Regions from separate parts of the Streptomyces sp. NPDC051555 genome, predicted to be linked through region 2. Evidence: riboswitches for the same ligand, from Rfam matches in the RefSeq annotation. Region 2 holds a riboswitch; the other holds the start of a gene.
The links. Region 2 has a riboswitch for S-adenosylmethionine ahead of ACIBEA_RS33020 (aminotransferase class V-fold PLP-dependent enzyme). Riboswitches for the same ligand answer to the same signal wherever they lie in the genome.
Positions count from the first base shown of each region.

Region 1 (3,400 bases), on a different contig from region 2:
TTGACGGTGCCCTGAGCCATGCCTAACTCCCCTATTACTGGCCCTTGCGCAGGACCGCACTTCGCGGACCCGGGTCAGAACTTGCGCCGGAACGCCTCGACCGGGGCTGAATGTATCTGCACCGCTGCTGTCTGCAACAGGTCATTCCCACGAGAATTCTGGACACGCCATTACATTGAAATAGGGTGAAAATTAGGAATCTTCCGGGGCAACTCGGGCCGGACAAACCACGCCAACGACCCATAGCGCGCACGCATGTTGACTCAATGTCAACCCTTCCGCGACCCGTTCATATGCGGCGGGCAAGAACAGCGGTGGGGACTTCCCCAACTCTACCGCGCCCAACCAAGCAGAATTGCCCCCTCCGTTTCCTACCGGAGGGGGCAATTCAGGTTTTGGTCTACGAGGCCGGGTGGTCCGGACCGCGCCGGGGTGGGTCAGCCGCCCGCGACGGCGGGGATGATCGAGACGCCCACGCCGTCGGGCGTCGGCGTCTGCAGCCCGCTCTCGAAGCGCACGTCGTCGTCGTTGACGTAGACGTTCACGAAGCGGCGCAGCTTGCCCTGGTCGTCGAGGACGCGGGCGGAGATGCCCGGGTGGCTCTGCTCCAGGGAGTCGATGACCTCGCTGAGGGTCGCGCCCTCGGCGGCGACCTCGGCCTGGCCGCCCGTGTAGGTGCGCAGGATGGTGGGGATGCGGACGTTGACGCTCATGGCGCTACTGCCTTTCCGGGGTTCGAGGGGTGATCAGACCAGGCCGGCGGCGCGGAACGCGTCCAGGCTCGGGCGGATGGTGGCGGTCTGGCCGCTGTCGGCGGCCACCGCCTCCAGGGTCTTCAGGCCGTCACCGGTGTTCAGGATCACGGTCGTCAGCGCCGGGTCCAGATGCCCGTTCTCGATGAGCTTCTTCGTCACGCCGACGGTCACGCCGCCCGCGGTCTCGGCGAAGATGCCCTCGGTCTGCGCCAGGATCTTGATGGCCTCGACGACCTGGGTGTCGTCGACGTCCTCGACGTAACCGCCGGTGCGGCGGGCGATGTCCAGGACGTACGGGCCGTCGGCCGGGTTGCCGATCGCGAGCGACTTGGCGATGGTGTCCGGCTTCTGCGGGCGGACCACGTCGTGACCGGCCTTGAAGGCGGTCGAGACGGGTGAGCAGCCCTCGGCCTGGGCGCCGAAGATCTTGTAGGGCTTGTCCTCGACCAGGCCGAGCTTGATCAGCTCCTGCAGACCCTTGTCGATCTTCGTCAGCTGCGAGCCGGACGCGATCGGGATGACGATCTGGTCGGGCAGCTGCCAGCCGAGCTGCTCGCAGATCTCGTACGCCAGCGTCTTGGAGCCCTCGCCGTAGTACGGGCGCAGGTTGACGTTGACGAAGCCCCAGCCCTCGCCGAGCGGGTCGCCGATCAGTTCCGAGCAGAAGCGGTTGACGTCGTCGTAGTTGCCCTCGATGCCGACCAGGTCACCGCCGTACACGCCGGCCATGACGACCTTGCCCTGCTCCAGGTCGTGCGGGATGAAGACGCAGGAGCGCAGTCCGGCGCGGGCGGCGGCGGCGCCGACGGCCCCGGCCAGGTTGCCCGTGGAGGAGCAGGAGAGCGTGGTGAATCCGAAGGCGCGGGCGGCCTCGACGGCGATCGCGACGACCCGGTCCTTGAAGGAGTGCGTCGGGTTGCCGGAGTCGTCCTTGACGTAGAGCTTGCCGGTGACGCCCAGCTCCTTGGCCAGGTTCTCGGCGTCCACGAGCTTGGTGAAGCCCGGGTTCAGGTTCGGCTTCGAGGCCACGTCGGCGGGGACGGGCAGCAGCGGGGCGTAGCGCCAGATGTTGTTCGGTCCGGCTTCGATCGCGGCGCGCAGCGCCTCGGGGTCACCGGTCGGAAGCTCGTAGGCGACTTCGAGCGGGCCGAAACACTCGGCACAGGCGAAAATGGGACCGAGTTCGAACCGGGTGGCGCATTCGCGGCAGGAAAGCCCGATGGCGGGTCCGAGATCAACGGTGGTCGCGGCAGAGGTGGCGACAGGGGTGACAACAGAGGTGACGGCAGTCTGTGCAGACATGACGGCGAGGCCCTTTCTCCTCATCTTCCCCGTGGCGCACTTCGCCACGAGACGGATTTGGCACCTTCCCTAGTCGGGGACCTCGCTGACTTTGCAAAAGATCGCGAGACCGACTGGAGGGTTGCCGGGGCTTCAACGGGCCGTATCCCTCTGCCCCTCTGGATGAGCGGTATGGCGCGAACGCGCCTTGGCGGCGCACCCGTGCGTTTGTACGGAAGGACCCCCGACATGCGATGGTCCTCCGCGTTGTTCAAGACTGTAACCGAAGGCATGGATGGTTGAGACAGCCGTCCGAACCGCGAGATGGACCACATTTCGGCCATATCGATGGCCGACCATGACTCGACCACGACCCGAGCACGACTCGATCACGACTCAATCAGGGAGTACTGAAGGTGCTGGAAGAGGTGGAGCGCTGGCTGGGGGACCGCTCCTGGTCCGCCACCGACCGACCGCTGGAGCAGCTCCTTTCGGCCAAGCGGGCATCGGGGATCACAGTCAGCGTCGTGTTGCCCGCGCTCAACGAGGAGGCGACGGTCGGCGCGATCGTCGAGGTCATCCGCCGCGACCTGATGGACGCCCTCCCCGTCCCCCTCGTCGACGAGCTCGTCGTCATCGACTCCGGCTCCGACGACCGCACCTCGGCGGTCGCCGCGAAGGCCGGCGCCCGCGTGGTGCACCGCGACGACATCCTGCCGCGGGTCCCGGCGGTGCCCGGCAAGGGCGAGGTGCTGTGGCGCTCGCTGCTGGTGACCAGCGGGGACGTCGTCTGCTTCGTCGACGCCGACCTGCGCGACTTCTCCTCCGCCTTCGTCTCCGGGATCGTCGGCCCGCTGCTGACCGAACCGGACGTGCAGTTCGTCAAGGCGATGTACGACCGCCCGCTCGGCGACGCGCCCGGCCAGGGCGGCCGGGTCACCGAGCTGGTGGCCCGCCCGCTGCTGAACCTGCACTGGCCGCAGCTGGCCGGATTCGTCCAGCCGCTGGGCGGCGAGTACGCGGTGCGCCGCTCGCTGCTGGAGCGGCTGCCCTTCCCCGTCGGCTACGGCGTGGAGCTCGGCCTGCTGGTGGACGCGCTGCACACGGCCGGTCTGGACGCGCTCGCGCAGGTCGACGTCGGCGTCCGGCTGCACCGCCACCAGGACGGGCGGGCGCTGGGCCGAATGGCCGCCGCGATCTACCGGACCGCGCAGCTGCGGCTCTCGCGCGGGCACCTCGTACGGCCCGAGCTGACCCAGTTCGAGCGCGGCCCGGACGGCTTCGAGCCGCACACCTACCCGGTGGACACGGTGGAGCGGCCGCCGATGCGGGGCGTCGAGGAGTACGCCCACCGGCGCGTGGCA
Region 1 covers NZ_JBITDP010000019.1:86,145-89,544, reverse strand. Annotated here, with positions in the region: gene ACIBEA_RS31600 (cold-shock protein) at 1-20, opposite strand, end outside; gene ACIBEA_RS31595 (ubiquitin-like small modifier protein 1) at 438-713, opposite strand; gene thrC (threonine synthase) at 747-2,057, opposite strand; SAM riboswitch class I at 2,075-2,226, opposite strand; gene ACIBEA_RS31585 (glucosyl-3-phosphoglycerate synthase) at 2,453-3,400, shown strand, end outside.
Region 1: linked by a shared signal. The riboswitch ahead of thrC (threonine synthase) and the one ahead of ACIBEA_RS33020 (aminotransferase class V-fold PLP-dependent enzyme) in region 2 are both predicted to bind S-adenosylmethionine.

Region 2 (3,400 bases):
CTGTGCTCGATCGCGGTCTACCCGTTCATCGAGTCCTGGGTCACCGGGGACAAGCGCGAGCACCACATCCTGGACCGCCCGCGCAACGTCCCGACCCGCACGGCCTTCGGTGTCGCCTGGATCGCGGAGTACATCGTGCTCCTCATCGGCGGCGGCAACGACATGTTCGCCCAGTACTTCCACCTGTCGATCAACTCGATCACCTGGTTCGTCCGGATCGGCTTCTTCGCCGTCCCGGTCCTCGCCTTCATCGCCACCAAGCGGATCTGCCTCGGCCTCCAGCGCCGGGACCGGGACAAGGTGCTGCACGGTCGCGAGACCGGCATCATCAAGCGCCTGCCGCACGGTGAGTTCGTCGAGGTCCACGAGCCGCTCTCGCAGGGGAAGCTGCACACGCTCACCTCGTACGAGCAGTACAAGCCGGTCGAGATCGGCCCGACGGTCGACGAGAACGGTGTCGAGCGCAAGGTGAAGGGTCTGGAGAAGCTCCGGGCGAAGCTGAGCAAGGGCTTCTACGGCGAGAACAACCAGATCCCGAAGCCCACGGCTGAGGAGTACAAGGAGATCCAGAGCGGCCACGGCCACCACTGACTCCGCATGACGGACTGATTCCGGTCAGTCTTCGCGTCGCCACGGCAAGAGCCCCGTCCAGTCACTGGACGGGGCTCTTTGCCGTCCGCTCCGGCTGGATAGGCTGGGGCCTCACCCATCGACTGTGGACCCATCAGGAGCGGACCATGAACGTTGTGACCCCGGCAGGCGGCGACAGCGTGGCGGCCCGTACCTGGCCGGGCGTACTGGACGCCCTGCTGGACGGCCGCGACCTCGGCGCGGACGACACGGCGTGGGCGATGGACCGGATCATGAGCGGCGAGGCCACCGACGCCCAGATCGCGGGCTTCGTGGTCGCCCTGCGGGCCAAGGGCGAGACCGTCGCGGAGATCAGTGGCCTCGTGCGGACCATGTACGAACACGCCAACCTGATCGAGGTCCCCGGCCGCACGGTCGACATCGTCGGCACCGGTGGCGACGGCGCCAAGACGGTCAACATCTCGACGATGTCCGCGATCGTGGTCGCCGGTACGGGCGCCAAGGTGGTCAAGCACGGCAACCGCGCCGCGTCCTCCTCCAGCGGTGCCTCGGACGTCCTGGAGAAGTTGGGCGTCAACCTCGAACTGACCCCCGCGCGGGTGGCCGAGGTGGCCGAGGAGGCGGGCATCACCTTCTGCTTCGCCGTCAAGTTCCACCCGGCGCTGCGCCACGCGGCCTCCGCCCGCAAGGAACTGGGCATCCGCACCACCTTCAACGCGCTGGGCCCGCTGACCAACCCCGCGCGGGTACGGGCCCAGGCGACCGGTGTCGCCGACGCCCGGCTGGCCCCCATCGTCGCGGGCGTGCTCGCCGAGCGCGGCTCCTCGGCGCTGGTCTTCCGCGGCGACGACGGCTTCGACGAACTGACCACGACGGCGACCTCCCGGGTGTGGTGGGTGCGCGACGGCGCGGTCACCGAGCAGGGCTTCGACCCGCGCGACATCGGCATCCCGCTGGTGGACGTCTCCGCGCTGCGGGGCGCGGACCCGGCGTACAACGCGGACGTGGCCCGCCGGCTGCTGGCGGGGGAGACCGGCCCGGTGCGCGACGCCGTCCTGCTGAACTCCGCGGCCGCCCTGGTGGCCCTGGACCCGGGCAGTGGCACGCTGGAGGAGCAGCTGGCGGCGGGCGTGACCCGCGCGGCGCAGTCGATCGACTCGGGCGCCGCCCAGGCCGTGCTGGAGCGGTGGGTGAAGGCGAGCAACGCCTGACGGCCGCGCGCCCGCCCGTACGACTCCCGTCGAGCGGCGATTTTGCGACAAGCCCCGGTCCCGACATGCGGACCGGGGCTTGTGCGTGGCGGATCTTGTGGCAGGATGCTGACCAGGTCACGAGTGACAGCGTTTAGGCCCCGGCTTGCTGTCCGGCAACCCTCCTTCCGTGGCGGGGTGCCCCGGGTGATGACCAGGCCGTAGGCAGCGAGGCTTACGGCAAGCGCGGATCCCTCGACACCAGGGGTCCTGGTCTCTCGAGGAGCTTTTTCCGTGAGCAAGCGAATGCGATAGGGCGACTCGCCCCTTCTTCACCCCCGGAAACAGGGTCCTGTCCGCGTACCCCCAGGTACCGCCGGCGCCACCCCTTCCTCCCGGGGCCTTTCCGTACCCCGCCGCACCCGGCCGCGTACGGCCCCTTGAAGCCATTCACCCCTGCCTGCCGGGAGATTCCGCCATGTCCGCTTCCCTGAACGCCGCCGCTGCCACCGCGACCGCGACCGCCGACGCCACCTGCGGGACCGCCTGCGACGCCGCTTGTGTCGAGCCGCTCCAGGTGCTCGGCCGGGACGTCACCGTGCCGCTCGTCACCGGCGGCGAAGTCACCTACGCGGCCCTGGACTACGCGGCCAGCGCGCCGGCCCTGCAGCGGGTCTGGGACGACGTGGCCGCCTACGCCCCGTACTACGGCAGCGTGCACCGTGGGGCCGGGTACCTCTCGCAGCTCTCCACCGACCTCTTCGAGCAGAGCCGGGCCACGGTCGCCGAGTTCCTCGACTGCCGCCCCACCGACCAGGTCGTCTTCACCCGGTCCACCACCGACTCGCTGAACCTCCTCGGCCGGGTGCTCCCGGCCGACTGCCAGGTCTTCGTCTTCGAGACCGAGCACCACGCCTCGCTGCTGCCCTGGCGCGACGCGCAGGTCACCTACCTCAACGCCCCGCGCACCCCGGGCCAGGCCGTCGCCACGCTGGAGCGCGCGCTGGCCGACCGGGAGCCCTACGGTCCGGCGCTGGTCTGCGTGACCGGGGCGTCCAACGTCACCGGTGAGCTGTGGCCCGTCAAGGAGCTCGCCGCCGCGGCGCACGCCCACGGCGCGCGGATCGTCCTGGACGCCGCCCAGCTCGCCCCGCACCACCCCGTGTCCGTCCAGGAGCTGGACGTCGACTGGGTCGCCTTCTCCGGGCACAAGCTGTACGCGCCCTTCGGCTCGGGCGTGCTCGCCGGGCGGGCCGACTGGCTCCAGGAGGCCGAGCCGTACCTCGCGGGCGGCGGTGCCTCGCGCAAGGTGGCGCGGCGCCTCAGCGGGGAGGGTGCCGGCGGCGTGGACGTCGAGTGGCACACCACCGCGGCCCGCCACGAGGCCGGTTCGCCGAACGTCATCGGCGTCTACTCCATCGCCTCCGCCTGCCGTGCGCTGACCGAGGCCGGCTTCGACAGCCTGGTGGCCCGCGAGCAGCACCTGATCGCGAAGGTCCGCGAGGGGCTGGCCGAGGTCCCGGCGGTGCGGATCCTGTCGCTCTTCGGCGACGACGCCCCGCGGGTCGGCGTCATCTCCTTCGTGGTGGACGGGTGGAACAGCTCGCACTTCGCCGCCG
Region 2 covers NZ_JBITDP010000021.1:81,057-84,456, forward strand. Annotated here, with positions in the region: gene ACIBEA_RS33010 (cytochrome bc complex cytochrome b subunit) at 1-591, shown strand, start outside; gene trpD (anthranilate phosphoribosyltransferase) at 738-1,802, shown strand; SAM riboswitch class IV at 1,918-2,034, shown strand; gene ACIBEA_RS33020 (aminotransferase class V-fold PLP-dependent enzyme) at 2,260-3,400, shown strand, end outside.